Regions from separate parts of the Pseudomonas sp. GW821-FHT10B02 genome, predicted to be linked through region 3. Evidence: riboswitches for the same ligand, from Rfam matches in the RefSeq annotation. Region 3 holds a riboswitch; each other region holds the start of a gene.
The links. A riboswitch is a leader RNA that binds a small molecule or an ion and turns the genes downstream of it on or off. The one in region 3 is predicted to bind cobalamin.
Positions count from the first base shown of each region.

Region 1: linked by a shared signal. The riboswitch ahead of cobW (cobalamin biosynthesis protein CobW) and the one ahead of AC07OF_RS22880 (TonB-dependent receptor) in region 3 are both predicted to bind cobalamin.
Region 2: linked by a shared signal. The riboswitch ahead of AC07OF_RS10245 (CbtB domain-containing protein) and the one ahead of AC07OF_RS22880 (TonB-dependent receptor) in region 3 are both predicted to bind cobalamin.
Region 4: linked by a shared signal. The riboswitch ahead of cobO (cob(I)yrinic acid a,c-diamide adenosyltransferase) and the one ahead of AC07OF_RS22880 (TonB-dependent receptor) in region 3 are both predicted to bind cobalamin.

Region 1 is NZ_JBWKNR010000005.1:129,002-136,704, forward strand. Features, by position in the region: gene AC07OF_RS10205 (vWA domain-containing protein) at 1-93, opposite strand, end outside; gene AC07OF_RS10210 (magnesium chelatase ATPase subunit I) at 192-1,196, opposite strand; gene cobN (cobaltochelatase subunit CobN) at 1,198-4,959, opposite strand; gene cobW (cobalamin biosynthesis protein CobW) at 4,963-6,030, opposite strand; cobalamin riboswitch at 6,126-6,338, opposite strand; gene AC07OF_RS10225 (2OG-Fe dioxygenase family protein) at 6,682-7,434, shown strand.
Region 2 is NZ_JBWKNR010000005.1:137,075-144,777, forward strand. Features, by position in the region: gene AC07OF_RS10230 (sugar phosphate isomerase/epimerase family protein) at 1-564, shown strand, start outside; gene AC07OF_RS10235 (AzlC family ABC transporter permease) at 554-1,252, shown strand; gene AC07OF_RS10240 (AzlD domain-containing protein) at 1,239-1,565, shown strand; cobalamin riboswitch at 1,600-1,821, shown strand; gene AC07OF_RS10245 (CbtB domain-containing protein) at 1,943-2,128, shown strand; gene AC07OF_RS10250 (CbtA family protein) at 2,139-2,831, shown strand; gene AC07OF_RS10255 (cobalamin biosynthesis protein) at 2,833-3,234, shown strand; gene cobM (precorrin-4 C(11)-methyltransferase) at 3,262-4,008, shown strand; gene AC07OF_RS10265 (DUF1272 domain-containing protein) at 4,023-4,268, shown strand; gene AC07OF_RS10270 (CsgG/HfaB family protein) at 4,390-5,232, opposite strand; gene AC07OF_RS10275 (curli assembly protein CsgF) at 5,260-5,679, opposite strand; gene csgE (curli production assembly/transport protein CsgE) at 5,676-6,071, opposite strand; gene AC07OF_RS10285 (type II secretion system protein) at 6,068-6,598, opposite strand; gene AC07OF_RS10290 (type II secretion system protein) at 6,573-6,947, opposite strand; gene AC07OF_RS10295 (type II secretion system protein) at 6,953-7,426, opposite strand; gene AC07OF_RS10300 (secretin GspD/PilQ domain-containing protein) at 7,430-7,703, opposite strand, start outside.
Region 3 is NZ_JBWKNR010000017.1:477-5,856, forward strand. Features, by position in the region: gene AC07OF_RS22870 (MAPEG family protein) at 1-130, opposite strand, end outside; gene AC07OF_RS22875 (MFS transporter) at 200-1,876, opposite strand; gene AC07OF_RS22880 (TonB-dependent receptor) at 2,145-4,280, opposite strand; cobalamin riboswitch at 4,387-4,593, opposite strand; gene AC07OF_RS22885 (GNAT family N-acetyltransferase) at 4,732-5,295, opposite strand.
Region 4 is NZ_JBWKNR010000007.1:200,353-208,055, reverse strand. Features, by position in the region: gene AC07OF_RS13130 (PQQ-dependent sugar dehydrogenase) at 1-1,163, opposite strand, end outside; gene AC07OF_RS13125 (hypothetical protein) at 1,232-1,810, opposite strand; cobalamin riboswitch at 1,959-2,183, shown strand; gene cobO (cob(I)yrinic acid a,c-diamide adenosyltransferase) at 2,349-2,960, shown strand; gene AC07OF_RS13115 (cobyrinic acid a,c-diamide synthase CobB) at 2,957-4,252, shown strand; gene bluB (5,6-dimethylbenzimidazole synthase) at 4,249-4,896, shown strand; gene cbiB (adenosylcobinamide-phosphate synthase CbiB) at 4,896-5,804, shown strand; gene cobD (threonine-phosphate decarboxylase CobD) at 5,797-6,789, shown strand; gene AC07OF_RS13095 (cobyric acid synthase) at 6,786-7,703, shown strand, end outside.

The DNA of each region.
Region 1 (7,703 bases), on a different contig from region 3:
CCACAGCTCATGAGCACTGGCCGTGCGTTGCTGCCAGCACAGGTCACGGCGTTGACGCGGACGGCCTTTGAGCAAGGTAGCCGGCCAGGCCACGGTTGTGCCCTGTGCTGCCTCGCGGACACGCCCGCGTGGTCCTTGCTTGATCGCACCCTGGCGGGGTTTGGCATCCGCCGTCCGGGGGCGACGGATGCTCAGGGCTTTTTTGCCCAGTTCGGCACCTCACGGCGGGCACCGGTCGCTGTCGCTTGCGGCGGCATTTCGCCCCAGGCGCCCTGCCCTTGCCGGGTGTTCGAGCCGTGGCCACCTTGAGGTTCCGGTGCCGGGCTGTGCACTGGCGGTTGTGGCGCCTCGCGACGGCGATGGCGCAAGGCAAACTCGGCCACTGCCTCTATATCCTCTGCCTCGATCTGCCCGGCACCGCGCCAGGCGGTATGCGCGCGGGCGGCGCGCAGCCACACCAGGTCGGCGCGCAAGCCATCGACCCCGGCAGCAAAGCAGCGCTCGGTGATCTGCGCCAGGGCCTGATCGTCCAGGGCAATCTGCGTCAACTGCTCACGGGCGGCCTGACAACGGGCGCGCAATTGCGCTTGCGCTTCGGCCCACTGCAGGCAAAAAGCCTCAGGGTCGGCGTCGAAGTCCAGCCGCCGGCGGATAATCTGCCCACGGGCCTCGGGCGCCGGTTGGCCGTCGAGGGCGACGTTCAGACCAAAGCGATCGAGCAACTGCGGGCGCAGTTCGCCCTCTTCCGGGTTCATTGTGCCGATCAGCACGAACCGTGCACTGTGGCGGTGGGAGATGCCATCGCGCTCGACCCGGTTGGTACCGCTGGCCGCAACGTCCAGCAGCAGGTCGACCAGGTGATCGGCCAGCAGGTTGACCTCATCGACATACAGCACACCACCATCGGCCTTGGCCAGTACGCCTGGAGAGAACTGCGCCTTGCCCTGGGCCAGCGCGGCGTCCAGGTCAAGCGTACCGATCAGGCGCTCTTCACTGGCGCCCAATGGCAAGGTCACGAACGGCCCTTCACCGAGCAGATCGGCCAGGCCGCGAGCCAGCGTACTCTTGGCCATACCGCGCGGGCCTTCGATCAATACGCCACCGATTTTCGGATCGATGGCGGTCAGGCACAGCGCGAGCTTCAACGCTTCGGCGCCGACCACCGCAGACAGCGGAAAATGTGCAGGTTCAGTCATCTCAAGTCTCTTCTTCACCGTCCAGCAATTGCTCTTCGAGGGCCTCTCGGTAGTCCCCCGGTTGCTCCCACAGGCCACGCTGCTGGGCTTCGAGCAGGCGTTCGGTGATGTCGCGCAAGGCCTGGGGGTTGTGCTGACGGATAAAGTCACGGGTCGCCGCGTCAAGCACATAGGCCTCGGCCAGCGACTGGTAATGGTGATCGTCAATCAGGTGCGTGGTGGCATCGAAGGCGAACAGGTTATCGACGGTGGCCGCCAGCTCGAAGGCACCTTTGTAGCCGTGACGCTTGACCCCGTCTATCCATTTCGGATTGAGCGCACGGGCGCGGATTACCCGGTTGAGCTCTTCTTTCAAGGTGCGGATACGCGGGCGGTCCGGCTGACTGTGGTCACCGTGGTAGCTCGCCGCTGGCTTGCCGCCCAGGCTTTCCACCGCCGCCAGCATGCCACCTTGAAACTGGTAATAATCGTTGGAATCGAGCAAGTCGTGCTCGTGATTATCCTGGTTCTGAATCACCGCCTGCACCTGGCTCAAGCGCCGGGCAAAGTCGGCGCGCGCCGGTGTGCCTTCATCTGCGGCGCCGTAGGCATAACCGCCGTGGTTGAGGTAAACCTCGGCGAGGTCCTTGCGCTCGTGCCACAAGTGCCCGTCGATTGCGTTCTGCACGCCGGCGCCATAGGCCCCGGGCTTGGCGCCGAAAATCCGCCAGCCGGCCTGCCGCGCCGCCTGCTCCTGGCTCATGCCCTGACGCTCGAATTCGGCACGCTCGCTGCGCACCCTGGCGGCGAGCGGGTTGAGGTCATCAGGTTCGTCCAGCGCGGCCACCGCCTGCACCGCCGCATCGAACAGCTTGATGAGGTTGCCGAAGGCATCGCGGAAGAACCCCGACACACGCAAGGTCACATCCACCCGTGGCCGATCCAGCAGGCTCAACGGCAGGATCTCGAAGTCGTCGACCCGCTGGCTGCCGCTGGCCCATACCGGGCGCACGCCGAGCAGGGCCATGGCCTGGGCGATATCGTCGCCGCCGGTACGCATGGTCGCCGTGCCCCACACCGACAGGCCGAGCTGGCGCAAGTGATCGCCGTGGTCCTGCAGGTGACGTTCGAGTATCAGGTTGGCCGAGGCAAAACCGATACGCCACGCCGTGGTGGTCGGCAGGTTACGCACATCGACGGTATAGAAGTTGCGCCCGGTCGGCAGCACATCAAGGCGCCCGCGACTGGGGGCGCCACTGGGGCCGGCCGGAACGAAGCGGCCTTGCAAGGCGGCCAGCAGCCCTTGCAGTTCAGCCGGGCCACAGGCATCCAGTTGCGGCGCCACGGTTTGCTGCAGCGCCTCGAGCACGGCGCGCACGTCTGACCACTGCGACTCCTGCGGCACCTGAGCGCTACCAGCCAGCGTGTGTGCAATGTAATGGGCGGCGAGCAGTTCAAGGCGTTCACGGGTATCTCCCGTGGTACGCCACAGCGCCTCATCCTGCGCCTGCAACAGCACCGGACGCGGGCCGTTCCAGGGCTCGCCAAGGTCGCAATCGAGTGGATCGAACCCCAGCGCCAGCGCTCTGGCCAGGGCCCGCAGCAGACTGGCATTGGCACCGCGGCCATCACCACGCTCGACCCGCAACAGTGCCAGCAAGGTATCGATGCGCAAGCGCCCGCTCGGCGACTCGCCAAATACATGCAGGCCATCGCGGATCTGCGATTCCTTGAGGTCGCACAAGTAGGTGTCCAGACGCGGCAACCACACGGCAGCATCGTCCAGTGCGCCTTCCAGTTGCAGCTCGCGGTCAATATGGTTGTCGCGCACCAGCTCGAGAATATCCCGCTGCAACTCGCGGGCTCGACGTGGATCGAGCAATTGCGCTTCGTAATATTCGTCAGCCAGTGCTTCAAGGTGACGCAACGGCCCGTAGGTTTCAGCGCGGGTCAGCGGCGGCATCAGATGATCGATAATCACCGCCTGGGTCCGACGCTTGGCCTGGGCGCCCTCACCCGGGTCGTTGACGATGAACGGATAGATATTGGGCAGCGGCCCGAGCAACGCGTCCGGCCAGCAACTGGCGGACAAGCCGACGCCCTTGCCCGGCAGCCACTCGAGGTTGCCGTGCTTGCCGACATGGATCAAGGCGTCGGCGGCAAAGCCGTGGCGCAGCCAGAAATAGAACGCCAGGTAGCCGTGCGGCGGCACCAGATCGGGATCGTGGTACACCGCGCTCTGATCCAGTTGATAGCCACGGGCCGGCTGGATGCCGACAAAGGTCAGGCCAAAGCGCAGACCGGCGACCATCATCCGCCCGCTGCGGAACATCGGGTCCTGCTCCGGCTCGCCCCAACGCTCGCGCACGGCGTCCTGATTGGCCTGGGGCAAGGCGGCAAAGGCGGCACGATAGTCTTCCAGCGCCATGCTTTGCAGGCAGGGGCGCTGGTCCAGGCTGTCCAGATCGTTGCTGACGCCGCCGAGCAGTGCCTGGATCAGCGCCGTGCCGCTGTCGGGCAAGGCGCTCAGCGGATAGCCTTGGGCTTGCAGGGCGCGAAGGATGTTCAAGGCTGCCGCTGGCGTGTCCAGACCGACGCCGTTGCCGATGCGCCCGTCACGGGTCGGGTAGTTGGCCAGGATCAGGGCGACGCGCTTGTCCTGATTGGGCAACTGCGCCAGCGCGCACCAGCGCCGCGCCAGTTCAGCGACAAAGTCCATGCGCTCGGCATGCGGGCGATAACAGACTACATCCGACTGGCTGCGCTCGCTGCGCCAGGCCAGGTCCTTGAAGCTGATCGGCCGGGTAATGATGCGCCCGTCCAGCTCCGGCAAGACGATGTGCATGGCCAGGTCGCGGGCGCCCAGGCCTTGCTCGCTGGCCTGCCAGCCCGGCTCGTTGTCCTGGGCGCAGATCGCCTGCAGCACCGGAATATCCCGGCGAAACGGGCGCAAGTGCGGCTGCTCGGGGCTGGACTGGGCAAAGCCGGTGGTATTGATGATCAATGCGGCGTCGACCTGATCGAGCCAGTCTTCGACCTGACTCAGGCAACCGGCCTCTTTAAGGCTGGCCACTGCAATCGGCAAAGGATTGAGCCCGGCCAGTTGCAAGCGCTCGCAGAAGGTATCGATAAAGGCAGTGTTGGCCGCCTGCAGGTGCGAGCGATAGAACAGGATCGGCACCACCGGCTGTTCGACCTGCCACGCGGAAAACCAGTCAGCCAGATCGGCACTGGCTTTGCGCGGGTGATACACCGCCGTGCGTGGCAGCTGTTGCGGCTCGCTCCAGGGGTAATCGCGCTGCAGCCACTGGCTGGCCAGGCAATTGAACAGGTTCAGGGCATTGGCCTTGCCGCCCTGGCGCAAGAAGTGCCAGAGCCGCTCGGCCTGCTCTGCCGACACGGTACTCAGGCTGGTAAGTTCCGGGTCGGGGCGATCATCACCCGGCACCAGGATCAGCTGCACGCCACGGGCCGCCAGCTCCAGCAGTTGCTCGACACCGTAGCGCCAATAGCCGACGCCACCGTGCAGCGACACCAGAATCACCTTGGCGTAGCGTAATACCTCGTCGACATACAGGTCGACCGAGGCATGGTTCTGCACCTGCATCGGGTTGGCCAGACGCAGGCTGGGGAAATCCTCGGGCAGCTGCTGGGCGGTTTCGGCCAGCAGCGCCAGGTGTGAGTCACCGCTGCAGAGAATGACCAGTTCGGCCGGAGTCTGGCCGAGATCGGCAATACTGTCGTCCGGTACAAAACCACCGGGCTGGGTCCGCAGCAGGTGCATGGATCAGACGCTCAAGGCGGCGCGCAGGCCCGCTTCCAGTTGGGCCGCATCCAGTTCCTGGCCGATCAGCACCAGGCGCGTGGTGCGCGGCTCTTCACTGCGCCAGGCGCGGTCGAAGTGTTTGTCGAAGCGGGTGCCCACGCCCTGAATCAGCAAACGCATCGGCTTGCCGGGGATCGCCGCAAAGCCTTTGACCCGCAGGATGCCGTGCTGCACCACCAGTTGGGTCAGGGCGTCGAGCAGCAGGCTTTCGTCGGCTTCCGGCAGCTCGATGGAGATCGAGTCGAAGGCATCGTGGTCATGATCGTCGTGGTCATCGCCGTCATGGTGCGAGTCGTGGTGAGTACGCCGGCCATCGATATGCGCTTCCGATTCAGCGCCCAGGCCCAGCAGCACTTCCAGTGGCAGACGGCCGCTGCTGGCTTCGATCACCTTGACCGCTGGCGGCAGCTCTTCCTGCACTTCGGCGCGGACCTTGGCCAGGTCATCGGCGGCGATCAGGTCAGCCTTGTTCAACACCACCAGGTCGGCACTGGCCAACTGGTCGGCGAACAGTTCGTGCAGCGGCGACTCGTGATCCAGGTTCGGGTCGAGTTTGCGCTGGGCATCGACCTGGTCCGGGTAGGCGGCAAAGGTGCCTGCGGCCACGGCCGGGCTGTCAACCACGGTGATCACCGCGTCAACCGTGCAGGCGTTGCGGATCTCTGGCCACTGGAAGGCTTGCACCAGTGGCTTGGGCAGGGCCAGGCCGCTGGTTTCGATGAGGATATGATCGAGATCGCCGCGACGGGCAACCAGCTCACGCATCACCGGGAAGAACTCTTCCTGCACGGTGCAGCACAGGCAGCCGTTGGCCAGTTCATAGACGCGGCCGCTGGCCTCTTCTTCAGTGCAACCGATGCTGCATTGCTTGAGGATCTCGCCGTCGATGCCCAGCTCGCCGAACTCGTTGACGATCACCGCGATGCGCCGCCCCTGAGCGTTGTCGAGCATATGCCGCAGCAGCGTGGTTTTGCCCGAGCCGAGGAAGCCGGTAACGATGGTGACGGGGAGTTTGGCCAGTGTTTTCATGTCGATGCCCTTGGCAGGATGGCGGGCATGCGGGACGAGAGCCACAGGTATCACTACCTGGGCGCGTTCGCCACCGGATCACCCCGCCCGGTTTATGTCGGAAACTGTTCGAGGCAGGTCTCCTGGCTGACGGTGTTCAGGCCTTGGGCCTGGCATTCGCTGCGCCTTCCCGCTAGCGCCTTCGACAGCGCTGGCAGTGGCGTGGCAGTAAACATCACCGTTCACAGTTGCGGGGGCAGCCGCGGCTTGAACCGCGTTCCCTTCTTAGCTTCGGCACGCGCCGAAGAACCTCGAAAGCGCAAGGCTACGCATGCTTGGGAGGCGGGTCAATGTTTGTCGCATTATCGTTGTAGCGACATTGTTTACTCATGCATTTTCCGCAGACACTCATTATTTAAAATTCTACTTGTAAGTTACCTCCTACAATTTAACACCCCATAACAACACCTGCTCAACAGTCACAGAATAGCGACCTTAACCCGCAAACTTACATCTTCTTACAAAAACCGAATTGATAAATAAAAACAACAAATGAACCATGAGCCAACAACAGGAAGAGTCAACCACACCAGAAAGGAACTCTTGCATGATCGGCCACCATCAAAGTCCGCTGCGAGCTTTTTCCTCAAACGCCAAAAGCGTGTTCGCAGCATGAGTTCCAGTACTGCAATACGGTATTCGGACGAAAGCACGCTGTATGAACTTTCCGAATCACTAAATAGCCACCACTACGCCAGCAGCGCTCATTATCCAGCGTTTCTGGTTGCTCAACTGGGTAACGAAGCGTGTCACGCATTCAATGCAACCTGGAACAACCTGCAGCCGGACAGCTATCTGAGCGTCGGCAACGGCACTCGCGAGCGTTGCATCTGCAAGTTCGAGTACCGCCAGCGGGACAGGCGCTGGAAGACGCTCGAAAACTGCCACTTCTTTCAGACCCAGGCCCATAACCCGCTGCTGGGTGGCATTCAGCGCACCTATGCGCGCAGCGAAACGTCCTTTATCGGCTCGCCCGTGCTGCAAACGCTACTGGCAGCCGACCTGGCGCTCCTGGATCTGACCGTCGGCCATCGCGACTGGCTGGTCACCTGCCACCAGTTCCGGATCCTGTGCGATGAGCACAATGCGGGCCAGGCCACACCCGAAGGCCGACACCGCGACGGGCATGACTTTGTCTTTCAACACCTGATTCAACGCCAGTTAGTCATTGGCGGAGAAAGTCGGGTGTTTCACGAAAATGGCGAAACCGTATTCAGTGCAACCCTGACAGATTACATGGAAACCATCGTTTTGAATGACCGGACACTTCTGCACGAAGTTTCTCCGTTGCAAAAGCCTCATACCAGTTCAAATCCAGGCACTCGTGACATGTTGATTATTGACTTCGACTTGACGGAGCACTAATGAATCATTCCACTCACGCACTTCCTGCCGCCACTCTCAATATACAAAACTACATTATCGAGCAGTTTGAGCAGGCACGCGCACGACGGACTTCCACATTATCCCTGACCGCCAATGAGAATGTATTGTCCGAGACCGCTCGCACACTTGGACAAAACCGCAGCCCATCCACCGCTCTTGCGACCGGCACGGTTATGTATTGCTGGCCTGTGGCGCCGATGACAACCGAAAAGCCTTCAACGCCGCCATCTCCCATCCATTGTTCAACA
Region 2 (7,703 bases), on a different contig from region 3:
GACTTTTCCCGTCAAGCCGGCGCGACCAGCGTCACATTTCATCCCGGCTACAAGGACCAGTTGGACAACGACGTGCTGATGACGAACCTGATCGAGGCCATCAAACAGGTCACGGCGCGTTGTGACACAGGGGATATGGCGCTGTGTCTGGAGAACATGGGGGGCCAGCGTCCGAAGTTTCCGGTGTTCACAGTCGAAGAGCATGTGTACTTCCATCAGCAGACCGGCTGCTACGTGACCATCGATGTAACCCATTTATGTTCCTTGCTGCCTTATGGACAGAGCCTGTTTGAGGCCATCGCGACACTGGCGCCGGTCACCCGCCACCTGCACATTGCCGACCTCAACGACACCCACCACCAGCACTTGCCAATTGGCGAAGGCAATTTGCCCTTGAGCGATGTATTGAACCGCTTCGCGCTCAACGGCTATCGCGGTGTGGCAGTGGTAGAAGAGTTCATTCCGCGCTTCTCCACCGCGTACTACCTGGAAAAAGCCTTAGCCTACCAAGCCGGCATGCAACATCTGCGCGCCAGCGTTCAGCAAAACATCCATGCCGGTTGAGCCTGCACGACTCGAACTTGCGCCACACAGCGAGATTGCGTCTGGCATCCGCGATGCGTTGCCGTTCGTGTTCTCACTATTGCTGACGTTCACCCTGATCGGCATGCTCGGGCGGCGCCATGGCCTGGATCTACCGGCGATGGTGGTGTTCAGCGGCACGGTGATGGCCTCGCCGCTGCAGCTCACTTTGCTGGAGACACCCGCGCATCTGTTGAACGCGTTTGGCGTTCTGGTATCGGCGCTGAGCATCAATCTGCGGTTTCTGATCTTCACCCTGAGCCTGAAGTCCAGCCTCAAAGGTGCAAAAGCAGCGTTCATTCCGGCACTGGCGGTGATGGCCAATGCGGCCTTCACCCTCATGTCGATACGCAAGGAACAGCAGCCGATCAGCCGCCTCTACGCGAACACTGTGTGCTTCACGCTGTACGCCGCCGCGGTACTTGGCACCATGGCCGGTTATTGCTTCGCCAGTCTGGCCGGCAGTGCGCTGATGGATGATGTCAGCGTAGTGATCGCGATCTTCATCAGCGCCTCGCTGGGCAAGATGGCCCGCGAGCGCCACAGCTTCCACGCCCAATGGATCGCCGGGCTGACCACTGCCGCGAGTCTGCTGTGGCTGGGGCAGATCAGTCTGATGCTGGTCCTCGCCGTTACCATGGTGGCGAGTTATGCCTATGACCGAACCTAATACGTTCTGGCTGTATGTGCTGATCTGCGCGCTGGTATCGGCCGTCTGCCGGCTGTTGCCGCTGGCGGTGGAAATCGAGCGGCTGCCCAGCGGCGTTCGCGCCTTCATCGACCGCCTCGGTAAGTACACCTCGGTTGCGATGCTGATCAGTCTGCTGGCGGGATCACTTTATCCGCTGGCCAGTCAGCAGACCCCGTCGACGCTGTGGATCTGGCCTGTGGCCCTGGCCTGGCTACTGAGCCGCATGCGGCTCAAGTCCTACTACGCCTTTCTCATCGCGCTGGGCGTGTACGTTCTGCTAGCAATGCGTTAGTCGTCGATTGACTCAAGTCCTGCGCCCATGCTCTCCTACACAGATTGTTACGGGTGCCCTTCACAGGGTGAAACGGGAAGCCGGTGAACCATGTGCTTTACTCTAAAGCCATGTCAGTCCGGTGCTGCCCCCGCAACGGTAAGCGAGTGAAGCGTCAGATCCACTGTGCCAGTGCGGCATGGGAAGGTGATGCTTGCAGGTCGGTTAAGGCCAACCCCTCGCGAGCCCGGAGACCGGCCCGCAACTTACAGTGCGCGAATGCGCTGCTGAACCTGACAAACCCGCGGTGGGCGGGCGCTGTTGCAACCCCTGGGCGAGTTCCGTGCAGGGGTTTCTTGCGCTTGCCTGTTGCCGAACAACACCAAGAGGAAAGCGCCATGCCTATCAGTACCGCCAGTCACTCCGCCGTTACCCCGTCAAGCCTCAGTCAGCGTCTGCTGGTTGCCGTCGGTGCCTCGCTGCTGGGCCTGTGCCTGGTCTACTTCGCCGGTTTCTCGCACATCGAAGCGGTGCACAATGCCGCCCACGATACCCGCCACAGCGCCGCCTTCCCTTGCCACTGAGTGCCCTGCGATGATCAAGCGTATTGCCAGTACCGCAGGGTTTGCCGGCCTGCTGGCCGCCCTGCTGTTGACCCTGCTGCAAAGCTTCTGGGTCGCGCCGCTGATTCTCCAGGCGGAAACCTATGAAAGCGCAGCGCCTGCGGTTGAAGCGCATGAACACGCCCCTGGTGTGGCTGCCGATCACCACCACGACAGCGAAGCCTGGGCACCGGAGGACGGCTGGCAGCGGGTACTGTCGACCACGGGCGGTAACCTGGTGGTCGCCGTCGGCTTTGCCCTGATCCTCGCTGCGCTGTATACCCTGCGCGCGCCAAACAGCGTGGTCAGTGGCGCACTGTGGGGCCTGGGTGGCTTTGCCGTATTCTGCCTGGCACCTACTCTGGGCCTGCCACCAGAACTGCCAGGTACCGCCGCAGCCGATCTGGCCCAGCGCCAGACCTGGTGGGTAGGTACCGCAGCGGCCACCGCCGTCGGGCTTGGCTTGATCGTGTTCGCCCACAACTGGCTGCTTAAAACGCTGGGCGTGGTACTGCTGGTGGTACCTCATGTGATTGGTGCACCACAACCTGAAGTGCACGAAATGCTTGCCCCAGAAGCGCTGGAAGCCGAGTTCAAGATCGCTTCCCTAGTGACCAACGCCGCGTTCTGGTTGGCCCTGGGCCTGATCAGTGCCTGGCTGTTCCGTCGCCCGAACCAGGCCTGACATGCAAGTGTTCGTCGGCCTGGGTTGCCGACGGGGTTGCCCCGCCGACACCCTGGGCCACCTGCTGGAACAGACCCTCAAGGCCCACGACTTGCCGCTGAGCGCAGTCACGGGCCTTGCCAGTATCGACCTCAAGCACGATGAACCCGGGCTGCAACAACTGGCCCGGCGCCTCAAGGTGCCTCTGCTATTTTTTTCCGCCACACAACTGGCCGCCTTCGAGCCGCGCCTGAGCCATCGCTCGGCCGTCGCCTACCAGCACAGCGGTTGCTATGGCGTCGCCGAAAGCGCGGCGCTGGCACTGGCCGAACACCTCGCAGGCCCGGCACAGCTGCGCGTTACCCGTACCCTGCTGGCCGACGCCAGCCTGGCATTGGCTACAACCACAGGCTTTGGCGGATAATCCGCGCTTTCTCTTCAAGGACTCCGCATGACCGTCTATTTCATCGGTGCCGGCCCCGGCGATCCCGAGCTGATCACCGTCAAGGGCCAGCGCCTGATCCATCGCTGCCCGGTAATCATCTATGCCGGCTCCCTGGTACCGGCGGCGGTGCTCGAAGGGCATCGCGCCGAGACAGTCATCAACAGTGCCGAGCTGCATCTGGCCGAGATCATCGAGGCAATCAAGCAGGCGCACGAGCGGGGCCAGGATGTGGCCCGGGTCCACAGCGGCGACCCCAGCCTGTACGGCGCCATCGGTGAACAGATCCGCTACCTGCGCGAACTGGGTATTCCCTACGAGATCATCCCGGGTGTTACCGCCGTGGCCGCCAGCGCCGCCCTGCTCGGCTGCGAACTGACGCTGCCGGACATCGCCCAGACCGTGATTCTCACCCGCTACGGCGACAAATCGCCAATGCCCGCAGGTGAGCAACTGGCCGACCTCGCCCGCCATCGCAGCACCCTGGCGATTCACCTGGGGGTCAAGCATCTGCAGAAGATCGTCGAGGAACTGCGCCCGCATTACGGCGGGGATTGCCCAATTGCGGTGGTCCATCGCGCTACCTGGCCGGACCAGGACTGGGTGCTCGATACCCTTGATGGTATTGTCCAACAGGTACAGGCCAAGGGTTTTCGCCGTACCGCACTGATCCTGGTCGGCCGGGTACTGGCCAGTGACAGCTTTTCCGAGTCGGCGCTGTACCGCGCCAGCCATGCCCATCTCTATCGCCCCTGACAGAGGACCTGACCATGCTCGAATTGCGCCCCAACTGTGAATGCTGCGGCGGTGACCTGCCCGGCGACAGCCAGGATGCACTGATCTGCTCGTTCGAATGCACGTTTTGCAAGGACTGCAATGAGCGTCAACTCAAGGGCCAGTGCCCCAACTGTGGTGGTGAGCTGGTGAAGCGACCGCCACGGGCGGCGGCGAAGCTGGCGAAGTATCCGGCGTCGACCACGCGGATCGTCAAGGAACAAGGCTGCGCAACGCACTAGGTTGGCTGTATTTGGCAAGGCTTGCGCCTTGCATCGCTGGCAATGCCAGCTCCCACAGGATCGGTGTGCACCAGAACGTTGTGGGAGCCGGCCTTGCCGGCGATGGGGTGCAACGCAGACCTCATGGGTTTTGATTTTGGCTCAGGTACTTGTCCAGGGTCGCATTGTCGCCGCTGCTATCGCCCGCCACCTGCCACAAGCGCCGCTCGATACCTTGGGCCAGCAGATGCCCCACCGCCGATTCGATGGCCGACAGCACACACAGCTGCGCCGGTTCGTTGGTGGTGTAGCCGACCTCGGCTTCAAGCAGTTTCTTGAACTCGATGAACTTGAACACCCCGGCACTGCGGCCGACCGAGTAGATGGTCTTGCTGGTCATCACGTTGGCCAGCACCTGACCGCTGCGCACATCCACGGCCCGCAGGTTGACCGACACCTGATCGACCCGGTACTCGCGGGAGATATCGATACCCAGGTAGCGCGCCCCCTCGCCACCACTGCGCACGTTGGTGTCGTAGGCGATGATACCGCCTTCAAGCATCAGGTTGGCCGCCTGCAGCGGTGGCAATTCGCCCTGGATGTTCACCGGCGTGTCCGGTTTTTTCTGCGACGCACGGATGATCTTGCGCTCGGTCAGCAGGTTCTGCAGCCCTTCGCGCTCCAGCACCACAAACCAGCCGCTGGCCTGCAGGGCGTCCATCAGCATGCTCGCCGCGCCCTGGGTGACGCTGGTCGAGAACGAGCTGGCCGGGGTTGGCTTGTATTGCCCGGTCTGGTCGCGGAAACCATACACCACCGCCATCAGCCGGCCTTTGGGCCGCGGCATGTTGAGCAGGTCGTAGTAGGTCGAAGCCCGCGGGGTCAGCGTCGGGCTTTCGCCGTCCTGCTCGGCCGGCATCGGTTTGCGCAGGTTGCAGCCTTGCAGGACGGCAAAGATCAGCAGTGCGGTCAGAATTCTTTTCATGATTGTCACTCCCCATTACCCGCCCCTTCAAGGGTTCAGGCCGTTCACCAGAACTTCTGAAATTTCGCCTGTTGCACGGTCGGTGATCTCGATGGTCAAGGCCCCGGAATCATCGAGCACGTTGATAATGAAGGCGTCTGTCTGCAGGCTGCCGGTGGTGCCGTTATTGATGTTGTTGAGCAATTGCGACAGCAGCCGCGACTCGAGCTGGCTGGTGAAGCGCTCCAGGGCCGAAGTGCCCGCCAGTGCCGAGGCACGGTCCTTGATCGCCGGGTCTTCGTGGTCGTTCTGTGCCTGGGCGTTGTTGAGCAACCAGGTGCCGTTCAACGGGTTGCCGCCAAACGCGGGGTTGATGGGGGTGTACACAAGTTCGGTGGCACCGGCCTGGCTGCCCAGGGCAGTCAGCAGGACCAGGGAGGCCAGCCGGCGGGTATTGTTGTTATTCATAGCTCGTCCCTCTCAAGATCGGTGGTGTCCTGCAGCAGCATCTGCAGCTTGCGCTGGATGATCTGCTCCTTGACCAGGTCAGCCGCCTCATAAGCGGCGTCCTTCAGCTCTGTGGTGTTGGGTGGCAGAAAGCGCCGGTAGATCACACGTTGCTCGTACTCGACCGTTACCAGGCTGCCCCAGCGTGCGTCCGGCCGTTCCCGTACCACCAGGTTGAAATCCAGACGGCTGGTGGCACGCAGCCGCTCGGCAAAGCTGTAATAGAAGTCGTGGCCGATGTGCGAGATGGTGTTGTCGACGATAAAGCCCATCATCTCGTCCTCGGCGCCGCCCCGGGCAGTGCCGGCCAGCAGCACCAGAGCCAGGGCGCAGGCGGTCAGTTGGCGGTTCATTGCCCTGCTCCCTGGGTCAGGCCCTTGCGACCACCGGCGGCGGATTCGGAGAAGGCTTTCTCAGCCACGAACTGCCAGTCGGAATAGTGTTCCAGGCCTTCGAAGTCCGACCACTGAGCGGCAAAGCCGGTCTGTTTCAGCGGCGTCAGATCAGACTGGCTGTACACCCCGGTGATACGCCCGTCGATGGAGCGCAGCAATCCCCAGTCGTCGCTGCCAGTGACCGGATCGGGGTACAGGCGGCGCAGGTGGCGCTTGAGGTTGGGATAGCGCGGGTCCTCAAGCAGCTCGTCCAGGGTCTGTGGGTACTGGGCCAGGCCTGGCGAATCGCGATAGTAGCTGCGCAGCGCCTGGGCATACTGGGTGCCGACCCAGAGCAGGTCGCGTTCACGTTCGCGCAGGGCCTGGGTCGACCACAGGGTGACGGTCGAGCCCAGCGCGATGCCGGTCACAGCAATCAGCAACAGCACTCCCAGGTAAGTGAAGCCCGCCTCGGCGGCGCTACCACTCGGCATATAAGCTGCCATCACGCGCCCTCCCGGTTGCACCGCTCTTGATATCAGCCACCGAACCGCCCACACCTTCCGGCGGCGCTACCACCTGCCAGCCGTCACGGCGCTCGGTGATCGGGTCCAGCGGGGCGTTGCGCAGGTAGCGCTGTTCGACCAGTTGCTCCAGCGACTCGGGATATCGCCCGGTGTCGCCGTAGTAGTGATCCAGGGCTTCGCGCATCACCGCCAGGCTTTGACGCAGGGTGGCCTCGCGCGAGGTTTCCAGGCTCTGGAAGTAGCGCGGCATGGCAATGGTCATCAGCGTGGCGATGATCGCCATCACCACCAGCAACTCGATCAGGGTAAAGCCTTGGTTGCGTCGCATGCTGGTCACCATTGTCCGTAGGCGATGCCGTTAAGGCCCTTGCCCGGTGCCTTGGAGTAAACGTCGAAGACGTCCTCCCCTTCACGCGGGCTTTGCGCCGAACTGTCGTAAGCACGCAGCCCCCAACCCCCTTCGTCGTCTTTTTTGTGGCTGAGCAACGGGTCGTGGGGGATGCGCCGCAGGAAATAGAACTTGGCACCTTTGGCGCTACGCACATCGCGCACACCTTCCACCAGCACCTGCAGGCTGGGTGGGTAACCTGTGGCATTCAGCGATTTCTCGATGTAGCCGGCGTCGAAGGCGCGTTTGTAGGCGTCGATGGCATCGCGGATCTGATACAGCGCGGTTTTCAGCTCCTGCTCCTTGCCCCGGCGTACCAGGGTTTCGGTCAGTGGTGCGGCAATCGAGGCGAGCAACCCGAGCAGCGCCAGGGTCAGCATCACTTCGATCAGGCTGAAACCTGCCATCGAGCGTTTCATGATTTAAGGCCTCACCGCGGTAGGCGCAGCGGCCAGCGGCTGCTCGTCGTCGACCTCGATCGGGCGATTGAGGTTGCGGATCTGCATGCTGGTTTCGGTGCCGGATGGGAACTCCATGTCCGACGGGCTCTGGTACGGCAGGTTGCGCACGATGCGCGGGGTAATCGACAGCACCAGCTCCGACTGGCTCTTGTCATTACGGTTGCTGCCAAACAGCCGTCCCAGCCCGGGGATGTCGCCGAGCAACGGAATCTTGTTGCCGCTGGCACCGTCGTCA
Region 3 (5,380 bases):
AACCGGCGTCTTCGGCATTCTTGAAGGTCATACGGCTGATGCGATAGAAACCCTGGTAGCAGGAAATCGCCAGCATCTTCACAAAGAGTACGACGACACACAAAGCAAAGACGCTCATAACATCGTGCATGTTCATTCCATTGACAGCGGGTGGGGCGCGATCATCGCCCAACCCGCAGGGCTACGTACAGTGTCGGCTTCAGGTGTGATGAATTTCCCGGTCCTTGGTTTCCGGCAGGAAGCATATGCCGAGGATGGCGGTCATCACCGCGATCACGATCGGGTACCACAGCCCGTAGTAGATATCCCCGGTCGCCGCTACCATGGCGAATGCCACCGTGGGCAGGAAGCCGCCGAACCAGCCGTTGCCGATGTGATAGGGCAGCGACATCGACGTGTAGCGGATGCGCGCCGGGAACAGCTCCACCAGCCAGGCGGCAATCGGGCCGTAGACCATGGTCACGTAGATCACCAAGATGGTCAGCAAGAGCAATACCATCGGGTAGTTGGTCTTGGCCGGGTCGGCTTTTTCGGGGTATCCCGCGTCCTTGAGCGCGCCAGTGAGGGTCGCGACGAAGGCATCGTTCTGAACCTTGAAGTCAGCCGCCGGCATGCCGGTGCCCTCGAAGCTCTGCAGCACCTTGTCGCCAATGCGGATCTGAGCGACGGTGCCTGGTTCGGCCTTTTCGTTCTCGTAGGGTATGGCCCGTTTGGCCAGCACGCTTTTGGCCAGGTCGCAGGAGCTGGTGAATTTGGCTTTGCCCACCGGGTCGAACTGGAACGAGCACTGGTTGGGATCGGCAATCACCGTCACCGGGTTTTTCTCCTGGGCGATGAACACGTCGGGGTTACCGTACTCGGTCAACGCCTTGAAAATCGGGAAGTAGGTCAGCGCCGCGATGATGCAGCCGGCCATGATGATGCCTTTACGCCCGATGCGGTCGGACAGGCTGCCGAACAGGATGAAGAACGGCGTGCCGATCAGCAGCGAACCGGCGATCAGCAGGTTGGCGGTTTGCGGGTCGATCTTGAGGGTCTGCAACAGGAAGAACAGCGCATAGAACTGGCCGGTGTACCAGACCACCGCCTGGCCGGCGGTGCCGCCGAGCAGGGCCATGATCACCACCTTGAGGTTGTCCCAGCGGGCGAAGGATTCGGTCAGTGGCGCCTTGGAGGCCTTACCTTCGGCCTTCATCTTGACGAACACCGGCGATTCACTCAGTTGCAGACGGATGTACACCGAAATGATCAGCAACAGGATCGACAGCAGGAATGGAATCCGCCAGCCCCAGGCCTCGAAGGCTTCGGTACCGAGGATCGTGCGGCAGGCGAGGATTACCAGCAACGACAGGAACAGGCCCAGGGTCGCAGTGGTCTGGATCCATGAGGTGAAGTAGCCACGTTTGCCTTTCGGCGCGTGTTCGGCCACGTAGGTGGCTGCGCCGCCGTACTCACCCCCAAGCGCCAGGCCTTGCAACAGGCGCAGGCTGATCAGGATGATCGGCGCGGCCACACCGATGGTGCTGTAACTGGGTAGCAAACCGACGATCGCGGTGGACACGCCCATGATCACAATGGTGATCAGGAAGGTGTACTTGCGCCCGATCATGTCGCCCAGACGGCCGAACACAATGGCGCCGAAGGGGCGTACGGCAAAGCCTGCGGCAAAGGCGAGGAGGGCGAAGATGAACGACGTGGTTTCGTTGACACCGGCGAAGAAGTGCTTGGCGATGATCGCCGCGAGCGAGCCGTAGAGGTAGAAGTCGTACCATTCGAAAACGGTACCCAGGGATGAGGCAAAGATAACCTTGCGCTCCTCCTTGGTGATCCCGCGGTTGGGTGTACTGCCGCTGGAAGTGGTGTCGATGGCCGCCATGAGTGTTCTCCGTGTTGTTCTTGTAGGCCGGAGTACCCACGCGCGCTACCGCACCCTGGCCCTGGGGGTGGCGGTCTGGCACTGCTGCAAGGCTTCTTGAAGCATAATCATGTTTTCCCGGTTATCCACCTTGCGGGGGAATCCCTGTGGGAGCCAGCCTTGCTGGCGATGCCCGGCATAGCCGGGCCAGGGGCGGGACCGCCCCATCGCCGGCAAGGCCGGCTCCCACACTGATCTCTGCTGTCCACAAATTGGTAGTTTTTGTCGCTTAGAAGCTGTAATCCAGCGTCGCGAAGTACGAGCGCGGCTCACCCATCAACCACTGCTCGCCACTGTGGGCGGTGGCGGCGTAGCGGCGGTCCAGCAGGTTGTTCAACTGCAGGCCCAGGCGTACATCCGGCAGCACCTGCCAGCCCAGGTTGGCATCGACCACGGTAAAACCGGGCACCGTCTGGGTGTTGGCGATGTTGGCGTAGCGCTCATCGACATAGCGCAGGCCGATGCCGGCATCCACGCCATACCCCAGACCTTTGTTCACCCACAGGTTGGCAGTGCGCCGTGGCACATTGCTCGGCCGGTTGCCCGCACGCGACAGCGACTGGCCGCCCACGGTCTGGTCGAAATCGTCGTACTTGGCACGCACCACCGAGGCGTTGGCCGAGACCTGCCACTGGTTGGCCAGGGCCAGTTCCAGGGTCGCTTCCAGGCCGTCGGAAGTCTGCTGGCCGGCCTGCTGTTTCTGGTGGGTGATCGGGTCGTCGACCAGCAGCTTCTTCTTGACGATGTGATAGGCCGCCAGGGTCCACTCGCCACGACCGTGCCAGAACAGTTGCTTGAGGCCGAACTCGGTCTGCCTGGCTTCGGTCAGGTCGTAGTTCTGCTGGCTTGGGCTCAAGGTGACCAGGTCGCTGACGCCATCTTCACTGGTGGAATACTGGCCATACAGTGACAGTTCATCGGTCACCGCAAACACCAGCCCGGCACGCCAGTTGCCACCGTTGAGGCTGCGGTCGGTGCGGCTGTTGTCGACCAGGTTGTCACGGTCGATGTGGTTCTGGTCGCGGCGAACGCCGGTCACCAGCGACCAGCGTTCAGACAGCTGGGTGCGGTTTTCGGCGAACAGGGCAAAGGTGCGGGTGGTGCTCTGGGTCTGTGGGCGGGTCGGGCTGTTGCTATGGAAGTAGCCTGGCGCCGGGTTCCACGGATCGATGAAGTCGCCGCCGATATCGTTGTACGGTGAGTTGCTGTTGATGCCGAAGCGGATGCGGTTGTACTCGGCGCCGACCACGGTCTTGCTGGCCAGGCCGAACAGCGTGTGATCGAAGGTAAAGCTCTGGCGATCGCCGACCTGTTCCTGGTCGTGTTTGATCTCCAGGTAGCTGCCGCGCTGCAGTTGCCCTTGCGTGCTGTCCCAGGTGTAGTCTTCGGCGTTGCGCCAGTGCCGGCGGCTCTTGATGTAGTACAGCTGGTTGCTGGCGCTGATCGAATCGCTGAGGGTCCAGTCGCTGTTCAGGCGGGTCCACTCGTCGTGGTAGCGCTGCTCGTCATCGCGCACGTTGTAGTTCTTCTTGCGCAGACTGTCGCGGTAGTGGCCGTCAATCAGCGGTGTGCCGAAGTAGTTCATCGGCTCGGCGTCGCCACGTTCGTGGGCCAGGGTGAAGCTCAGCTCGTCGCTGGCGTCAAAACGCAGGGCGGCGCTCATGGCCAGGTTTTTCGAGTCGCCACGATCCACCCAGCCGTTGCTTTGCTGGCGGTTGAGGGTAACCCGGTAGCTCAGGCGCTCGCTCAGCGAACCGCCGCTGTCCAGGCCCAGTTGCTGACGGTCATAGGCGCCGTAGCCCAGGCGCAGCTGGTTATGAATCTCACCGGCGAAGGGCTTCTTCGGGATCACGTTGATCACCGCGCCGGTCGCGCCTTCACCATAGAGCACTGAAGCCGGGCCGCGGATGATGTCGATGCGCTCGACCATCCACGGGTCGACCGGGAAGGTCTGGGTGCCGGCACCGGTGTACATCCGCGAGCCGTCGAACAGGGTCATCACCGAGCCGTGGCCTTCAAAACCACGGGCCGAGAGGGCGGTGTTGCCGTTGCCCGGGGTGGCCACCGAGGTGATGCCCGGTGAACGGCTGACGGCGTCCTGAACCGTGCGATTGTTGCGCCCTTCGATCACCTCGGCACTGATGCTGCTGGTGCTCGCCGGGGTGTCCATGGCGCTGAGGTTCAGGCGCGAACCGGCTGGCAGTGGCGTGGCCAGGCTAATGGGGTCCTTGTCGCTGCTGCTGGTGATCGCCGTCGAGGGCAGGGCCAGGGTGCCGGTTTCAGCGGCGTAGGTCGGCAAGGAGAATGCCAGGCAAGGCGCCAGGGCATTGGCCGCCAGGGTTTGAAGCTTGGAGTAACGGGACATGTCGTTCCACAATCTGCTGGAAGAATGAATCCCGGAGGGAACAACGCATGGAGGAATTGCGCGCGCAGGCGCCCGCAAACCGGCCTGCGCCCGCCCACCGCGGGGTTGCCAAACGAAGCTTCAGGCCGGTCTCCGGGCTTGCGAGGGTCATGAAGGCCTTCACCTTCCCATGCCAGGGCACAGTGGTGTTTCGAAGGCTTCGCTCGCTTACCGTTGCGGGGGCAGCGCCGGACTAGTCACCTTGAGTGACGCACCGGCTTCCCGTTTCACCCTGCGCACGGCGGCGCAGGACACCTGAAACTGGCGCGCATCTGAACATTGAAAGTCTTTACAGTCAATGCGTTGCGCATTTTTGCAGGGAGGGCTGCTGTGCAGCCCATCGCCGGCAATGCCGGCTCCCACAACACATTCGTGGGAGCCGGCATTGCCGGCGATGGGGTCAGCGAAGATCTCAACGTCCGCGCTTGCGCGACACCACCGCCTCGATGTTCTTGCGCCCGATCAGCATGGGTTGCGGTTGCTGGGGTTGCTCCAGCCACTTGTACATCACCAGGCAATCGACCAAGCCCAGGCGCGCATGCCGATAAGCCCGCGGCAAGCGCCCGACCACCTCGAAACCCAGCTTCTGCCACAAGGCCACCGCCACCTCATTGCTCGACACCACCGAGTTGAACTGCATGGCCAGAAAACCCTGTTCGCGGGCCAGGCGTTGCGAGTGCTCGCACATCAACCGGGCCACACCGCGCCCACGCGCAGCGTCGCTGACCATGTAGCCGCAATTGCTCACATGATTGCCCGGGCCGGCGGCATTGGCCTTGAGGTAGTAGGAACCGAGCAGTTCGCCATCCTCTTCGGCCACCAGGGTGTGCAGCGGTGCTTCCAGCCACAGCTGACGCGCCTGCTCCTGGCTCATGGCCGGGTCGAAGGCATAGGTTTCGCGGGCCGCGACAATGGCCTGGAAGGTCGGCCAGAAGCGGTCGAAGTCGGCGGCGGTCATGGGGCGGATGGTGATCATGGCGGTTCCTGGCAAGGTGAACCGCGAGTCTGAAAGCGTTGGTGCCGGCATGCAACTGTTTGTGCATGCCGCCCTCGCCAGCGGA
Region 4 (7,703 bases), on a different contig from region 3:
GGTTTGCCGGCGGTGCTGAACGGCACGAAGATCACCTTGTAGCCACTGTGCGGTTTGCGGTTCCAGGAGCCGTGCTGACCAATGAATACCCCTTGCTCGAAAGGTGGCGGCAGTACGCCGGGTTCGGCAAAGGTCAGGCCCAGTGAGGCGGTGTGCGGCCCTACGGCGTAATCAGGAACTATGGCTTTGGCAACCCGCTGCGGATCCTGCGGGCTGACCCGTTCATCGACGTGTTGGCCGTAATAGCTGTAGGGCCAGCCGTAGAATCCACCGTCCTTGACCGAGGTAATGTAGTCGGGCACCAGGTCGCTGCCGATCTCGTCCCGTTCGTTGACCGCGGTCCACAGTTGTCCGCTATGCGGCTCCCAGGCCATGCCGTTGGGGTTGCGCAGGCCCGAGGCAAACAGACGCTTCTGGCCGTTGGCCGGATCGACTTCCCAGATGGCGGCGCGACCTGCTTCCTGATCCATGCCGTTCTCACCGACATTGCTGTTGGAGCCAACCGTAACGTAGAGCTTTTTGCCATCGCGGCTGGCGATGACATTCTTGGTCCAGTGATGGTTCAGCGGGCCGCCGGGCAATTCGGTCACCAGCGTGCCAGACGAAGTAATTTCAGTAGCCCCGGGCTGGTAACGAAAGCGCATGAGCCGATCGGTGTCGGCTACATAGAAATCGTTGCCGACCAAGGCCATGCCAAACGGCGAATTGAGGTTTTCAATAAAGGTGGTACGGATTTCGGCCACGCCGTCATGGTCACTGTCGCGCAGCAGGCTGATGCGGTTGGCGCTGGGCACGCCGGCACCGGCGCGACTCATCACCTTGCCCATCACCCAGCCACGAATGCCCTTGCCGTCCTCGGGCTTGGGCGGGGCGTTGGTTTCCGCGACCAGCACATCGCCATTGGGCAGGACATACAGCCAGCGCGGGTGATCCAGGCCCTCGGCGAAGGCGGTCACCTGGGTGCCAGGTGCAGCCACAGGCTTGGTGCCTGGTGGCCAGCCAATGGCCGGGGCGATGTTGACGGTGGGGATCAGGGTCTTGTTCGGCTCGGGCAGTTGAGGCGATGGCCCGAATCCGTCACTGACCTCCAGCCGGGCAGTCTCGCCGCAGCCGCTGATTCCCGCGGCAACTATCAGCAGCACGGTGATACGGGTCATATCCATGGCGTTGCCCTCGCAAAGCTGGCCTCTGTTGAAAGTAGAGGTGCTCAACATCCGCGAGGTTCCGTTGTTCAGGCCTGCTTGAGCAGCAGTGCAACCCCGGGATGATACTGCCCGGCCTCGTTGTGCAGCTTGCGGTAGGCATAGGGGAAGTACCAGGCAATGGCACAGGCGGTGTGCTTTTGCAGGTCGTCGACCAGGTCCTGGAGTTCTTCGGGGCTGGCATGCTGCCCGGCTTTCCAGGGGCTGGCGAACAGCGCGGCGACTTTTAGCTGGCTGGGTGCAGCCACCTGGCGGGCGGCAAATACAGTCTCTTGCAGCGCGTTGTTCAGGTCCAGGCGGGCGATGCGTGGCCAGCGCTGGCTGGCTTGCAGGTAGGCGGCTTCTTCGCGATTGGCGATGTACAGGTCGCAGTAACCTTCACGCTCACCTTCGTCACGCTGCTTCTTGCTCTGGTGATGTTGCAAGGTGATCAGCTCTGCTTGCCAGGCTGCGGCCGAGAGCACGCCGAGGTTCGCTTGGGCGCCGTGCCAGTAAGGGGCCTCGCCGTCGCCCAGGGTCTGGTTGCAGCGGTCGATGCATTCGACCCAGCGTTCCAGAGCCGGACGCAGGAATTCCAGGCGCGGGTTATTGATGATCAGGCCTTGCATGCCGCTCTCTCCTTTATCGTTGTAATCGAGACAGCCAATTTATGGCTATTTGATATCACTGATATCAGGGTGGCACAAGATGACAAAGACGCCATTGATCCAGGCCAGTGCTGCGCCTTTCATTGACGCTCCGGGTGCAACCCTCTAACCTTCGCGACTTGTTTCAGGTGCTCTGTGGGCTGTGGTCTGGCAGGGTGAAACAGGGAAGCCGGTGGGTGCGCAATAGCGTGCGAGTCCGGCGCTGCCCCCGCAACGGTAGGTGAGTCAAGGCCGCGCATGGCCACTGGGTGATCGCACCCGGGAAGGCGCGCGACCCTGGGTGTTGATGACCCCGCTCACAAGCCCGGAGACCGGCCTGTAACAGCCAACGGCATCACGGAGGGTGATGCGCGGTTTCTTCGGCCTGTGCCGCAGCCCTGCGCGTTTTTCCGTCTGCCTTGTCCATTGATCTGTTGCCATCTCTTTGCCGCGAACGCTGTGCAGCCCTGTGCTGCCAGGCGCGTTGCAGGTTGGCTGACAGTGGTTTGCGGAGACTTCGATGACTGAATCCACCGAGCGTGACGAACGCCACCTGGCCCGTATGCAGCGCAAGAAGGCGGTAATCGACGAGCGTATTGCCAACGCCCCTAACGAATGCGGCCTGCTGCTGGTGCTCAGCGGTAACGGCAAGGGCAAGAGCAGTTCGGCTTTCGGCATGCTCGCCCGGGCCATGGGCCATGGCATGCAGTGCGGCGTGGTGCAGTTCATCAAGGGCCGCAACAGCACTGGCGAAGAGCTGTTCTTCCGGCGTTTCCCCGAACAGGTGCGCTATCACGTGATGGGCGAGGGCTTCACCTGGGAAACCCAGGACCGCCAGCGTGACATCGCCGCAGCCGAAGCGGCCTGGGCCGTTTCGCGCCAGTTGCTGCAGGACCCGACGATCACCTTCGTGGTGCTCGACGAGCTGAATATAGCCCTCAAGCATGGCTACCTTGACCTCGAACAGGTGCTCAGCGACCTGCAGGCGCGTCCGCCGATGCAGCACGTGATCGTCACCGGTCGTGGCGCCAAGGATGAAATGATCGAACTGGCCGACACCGTCACCGAGATGGGCATGGTCAAGCACGCTTTCCAGACCGGTATCCGTGCCCAGAAGGGCGTTGAACTATGAGTGACACGCGCCACTGCCCGGCGGTGCTGATTGCCGCCCCGGCTTCAGGCCAGGGCAAGACTACGGTGACCGCTGCCCTGGCGCGGCTGCACCGCAACCTCGGGCGTAAGGTGCGGGTGTTCAAGTGCGGCCCGGACTTCCTTGACCCGATGATTCTCGAGCGGGCCAGCGGTGCGCCGGTGTACCAGCTGGACCTGTGGATGGTCGGTGAGCAGGAAAGCCGCCGGCTGCTCTGGGAAGCAGCCGGCGATGCCGATCTGATCCTGATCGAAGGGGTCATGGGCCTGTTCGACGGTACGCCGTCGAGTGCCGACCTTGCCCGCCATTTCAATGTGCCGGTGCTGGCGGTGATCGACGGTACCGCCATGGCCCAGACCTTCGGCGCCCTGGCCCTGGGCCTGGCGCGCTATCAGCCCGACCTGCCGTTTGCCGGGGTACTGGCCAACCGTGTCGGTACCTTGCGTCACGCCCAGTTGCTCGAAGGCAGCCTTACCGAAGGGCTGCGCTGGTACGGCGGCCTGTCGCGGGAAACCGGGATTGAATTGCCGAGCCGCCATCTGGGCCTGGTCCAGGCCAGCGAGCTCAATGATCTGGATGTTCGTCTGGACGCCGCAGCCGCAGCTCTCGGCGCCAGTTGTGAGTCGTCCCTGCCGCCGGCGGTGGCGTTTGCGGCGCCGACTGTCGAAGTTATCGAGCCCTTGCTCGATGGCGTGACCATCGCCGTGGCGCGGGACGAAGCCTTTGCCTTCACTTATGGCGCCAACCTTGACCTGCTGCGGGCCATGGGCGCCGAGCTGAGCTTCTTTTCACCACTGCATGACCGCACGCTACCGCAGGCAGATAGCCTGTACCTGCCGGGTGGCTACCCGGAACTGCATCACCAGGCATTGGCTGCCAACAACGGGATGCTCGCCGCGATCCGCAGCCATCATCAGGCAGGCAAGCCTGTGCTGGCCGAATGTGGCGGCATGCTCTACCTGCTTGAGGCCTTGACCGATGTTGCGGGCGAGCGTGCCGAGTTGCTGGGTTTGCTGGAAGGCGAAGCAGTGATGCAAAAGCGCCTCGCAGCCCTGGCGCTGCAGGCGGTGGAGCTGCCGGAAGGCACCTTGCGCGGCCATACCTATCACCACTCGCTGACCACTACCGCGCTTGAGCCGATTGCCCGCGGGCACAGCCCCAATGGCGGCCGTGGCGCCGAAGCGGTCTATCGCTGTGGCCGGCTGACGGCGTCCTACGTGCATTTCTACTTTGCCTCCAACCCGCACGCGGCGGCGGCGCTGTTGGCACCATGAGCGACCAGGCTTTCACAGACGCCGAGCGCGCTGCGGTTTACCGGGCCATCGGCGAGCGCCGTGACATGCGGCACTTCATCCAGGGCGATGTAGCGCCTGAGTTGCTTGCGCGTCTGCTTGAAGCTGCGCATCAGGCGCCCAGCGTCGGCCTGATGCAGCCATGGCGCTTTATCCGCATCACCGACCGCGACCTGCGCCAGCGTATCCAGGGCCTGGTGGAAGCCGAGCGAGTACGCACCGCTGAGGCACTGGGTGAGCGCTCCGATGAATTCATGAAGCTCAAGGTCGAAGGCATCAGCGATTGCGCCGAAGTGCTGGTGGCGGCGTTGATGGATGACCGCGACAAGCACATTTTCGGCCGTCGCACCTTGCCGGAGATGGACCTCGCCTCGTTGTCATGCGCGATCCAGAACCTCTGGCTGGCAGCGCGTGCCGAAGGCCTGGGCATGGGCTGGGTATCGCTGTTCGAGCCCCTGGCGCTGGCACAGCTGCTGGGGATGCCGGCCGGTGCCAAGCCGCTGGCGATTCTCTGCCTGGGCCCGGTCCAGGCGTTCTATCCCGCGCCGATGCTGGTCCTCGAAGGCTGGGCCACGGCGCGGCCCTTGAGCGACATGCTGTATGAAAACCAGTGGGGAGAGTCTTGATGAGTGTGGCGTTGCTGACCGTTGCCGGGGTGGCGCTGGATGCGTTGTTGGGTGAGCCCCAGCGGCGTCATCCGCTGGTTGCCTTTGGCCGCCTGGCCGGGCGCCTGGAGCAGCGTTTCAACGCCGCTGGCCGTGGCTGGCGCAGCCATGGCGTGACCGCCTGGTTCCTGGCGGTGATTCCCTTGACCCTGTTGGCCACCTTGCTGTCCTGGCTGCCCTATATCGGCTGGTTGGTGGAAGTGCTGGCCTTGTATTGCGCCCTGGGCCTGCGCAGCCTGGGTGAGCACGTGACCCCGGTGGCCGACGCTTTGCGCCGCGGTGACCTGGATGAAGCACGCCGCCGTGTGGGTTTTCTGGTCAGCCGCGAAACCCGCGAACTGGACGAAACCGCCGTGGCGCGCGCAGCCACCGAGTCGGTACTGGAAAATGGTAGCGATGCGGTCTTTGCCGCGCTGTTCTGGTTTGTCGTGGCGGGCGCTCCGGGTGTGGTGCTTTATCGCCTGAGCAACACCCTGGACGCCATGTGGGGCTATCGCAATGAACGTTTCGAGCGTTTCGGCTGGGCCGCTGCACGCATAGATGATGTGCTCAACTACATTCCAGCGCGGCTGGTGGCGCTGACCTACGCGCTGCTTGGCAAAACCCGTCTGGCACTGAAATGCTGGCGACGTCAGGCGCCGCTGTGGGACAGCCCCAACGCCGGTCCGGTGATGGCCGCAGGCGCCGGTGCCCTGGCTGTAGAGCTGGGTGGTCCGGCGGTCTATCACGGTGAGCTGCACGAACGCGCACAACTGGGCGAAGGCCCGGTGGCTGATGCCGAGTCGATTGAGCGTGGCTGGCGCCTGGTTTGCCAGGGCGTGTGGTTGTGGTTGCTGCTGTTGTGTCTGGGAGCTGAATTCTATGCTTGAGCACGGTGGGCGCCTGCAGCGCGCAGTGCAGCACTACGGTATCGCCCGGGAGCATTGGCTGGACCTGTCCAGCGGTATTGCGCCCTGGCCTTACGCGATTCCGCAAATCCCGCTGCAGGCCTGGGCGCGCCTGCCGGAAACCGACGATGGCCTGGAACAGGCTGCGGCCGAGTACTACCGGGTCCAGCAGGCGCTGCCGGTGGCCGGCTCTCAGGCTGCAATCCAGGCCTTGCCGCACCTGCGCGCTCGCGGCACGGTTGGCGTGGTGTCGCCCTGTTATGCCGAACACGCCGAAGGCTGGCGTCGTGCCGGGCATCAGGTGCTTGAGTTGCAGGGTGAGCAGGTGGATGAACTGCTCGACAGCCTGGATGTGCTGGTGGTGGTCAACCCGAACAATCCCACCGGTTGCCTGCTGTCGGCTGAGCAGTTGCTCGCCTGGCATGCCCGCCTGGCCTCGCGTGGTGGCTGGTTGCTGGTCGATGAAGCGTTTATGGACAACACCCCGCAGCACAGCATTGGCGCCGAGGCACAACGTCCGGGGCTGATCGTGCTGCGCTCGTTCGGCAAGTTCTTCGGTCTGGCCGGTGTACGTCTGGGCTTTGTGCTGGCTGAACCGGTGTTGTTGCAACGCCTGGCCGAACTGCTGGGGCCCTGGACCGTCAGCGGGCCAACGCGGATTCTCGGCCAGGCTTGCCTGCTCGACAGCGTTGCGCATCAACGCCAGATCGCTCGCTGCGCGGCAGCCAGCCAGCGCCTGGCAGACTTGCTGAGCCGCGCAGGCTTTGCCCCGACAGGGGGCTGCGACCTGTTCCAGTATCTGGTTAGCGATCAAGCCGTGCTGCTGCATGAGTTCATGGCCCGACGGGGCATTTTGCTGCGTCTGTTCAACCAGCCTGCCAGCCTGCGCTTTGGTTTGCCGGCCACCGAGCAGGACTTTCAGCGCCTGCAACAGGCATTCAACGATTACTGCAAGGAACAGCCATGAGTACCCTGATGGTGCAGGGCACCACCTCCGATGCCGGCAAGAGCACCCTGGTGACCGCGCTGTGCCGCTGGTTGTTGCGCCAGGGCGTGGCGGTGGTGCCGTTCAAGCCGCAGAACATGGCACTCAACAGTGCCGTGACCGCCGACGGCGGCGAGATCGGCCGAGCTCAGGCGGTTCAGGCCCAGGCCGCTGGGCTGGCGCCGCACACCGACATGAACCCGGTGCTGCTCAAGCCCAATAGCGACACCGGCGCTCAAGTCATCGTCCATGGCCGTGCGGTCACCAGCATGAACGCGGTGGCGTACCACGATTACAAGGTCATCGCCATGCAGGCGGTACTGGAGTCTCATCAGCGCTTGAGCGCCCAGTACCCGGTGGTAATGGTCGAAGGCGCCGGTTCGCCAGCGGAGATCAATCTGCGTGCCGGCGATATTGCCAACATGGGTTTTGCCGAAGCGGTGGACTGTCCGGTGATCCTGATTGCCGACATTAATCGCGGCGGGGTGTTCGCCCATCTGGTCGGCACCCTGGAGCTGCTGTCGCCCAGTGAGCAGGCGCGGGTCAAAGGCTTTGTCATCAACCGTTTCCGGGGTGACATCGCGTTATTGCAGCCGGGCCTGGACTGGCTTGAGGCGCGTACCGGCAAACCGGTACTGGGCGTGCTGCCATATGTGATGGACCTGCACCTGGAAGCCGAGGACGGTATCGACCAGCGCCAGGGTGACAAGGCGGCGCGCGCACTCAAAGTGATCGTGCCGGTGCTGCCGCGCATCAGCAACCACACCGATTTCGACCCGCTGCGCCTGCACCCGCAAGTCGACCTGCAGTTCATCGGCCCAGGCGATCCGATTCCGCCTGCGGACCTGATCATCCTGCCGGGTTCCAAGAGCGTGCGCGGCGATCTGGCGCAATTG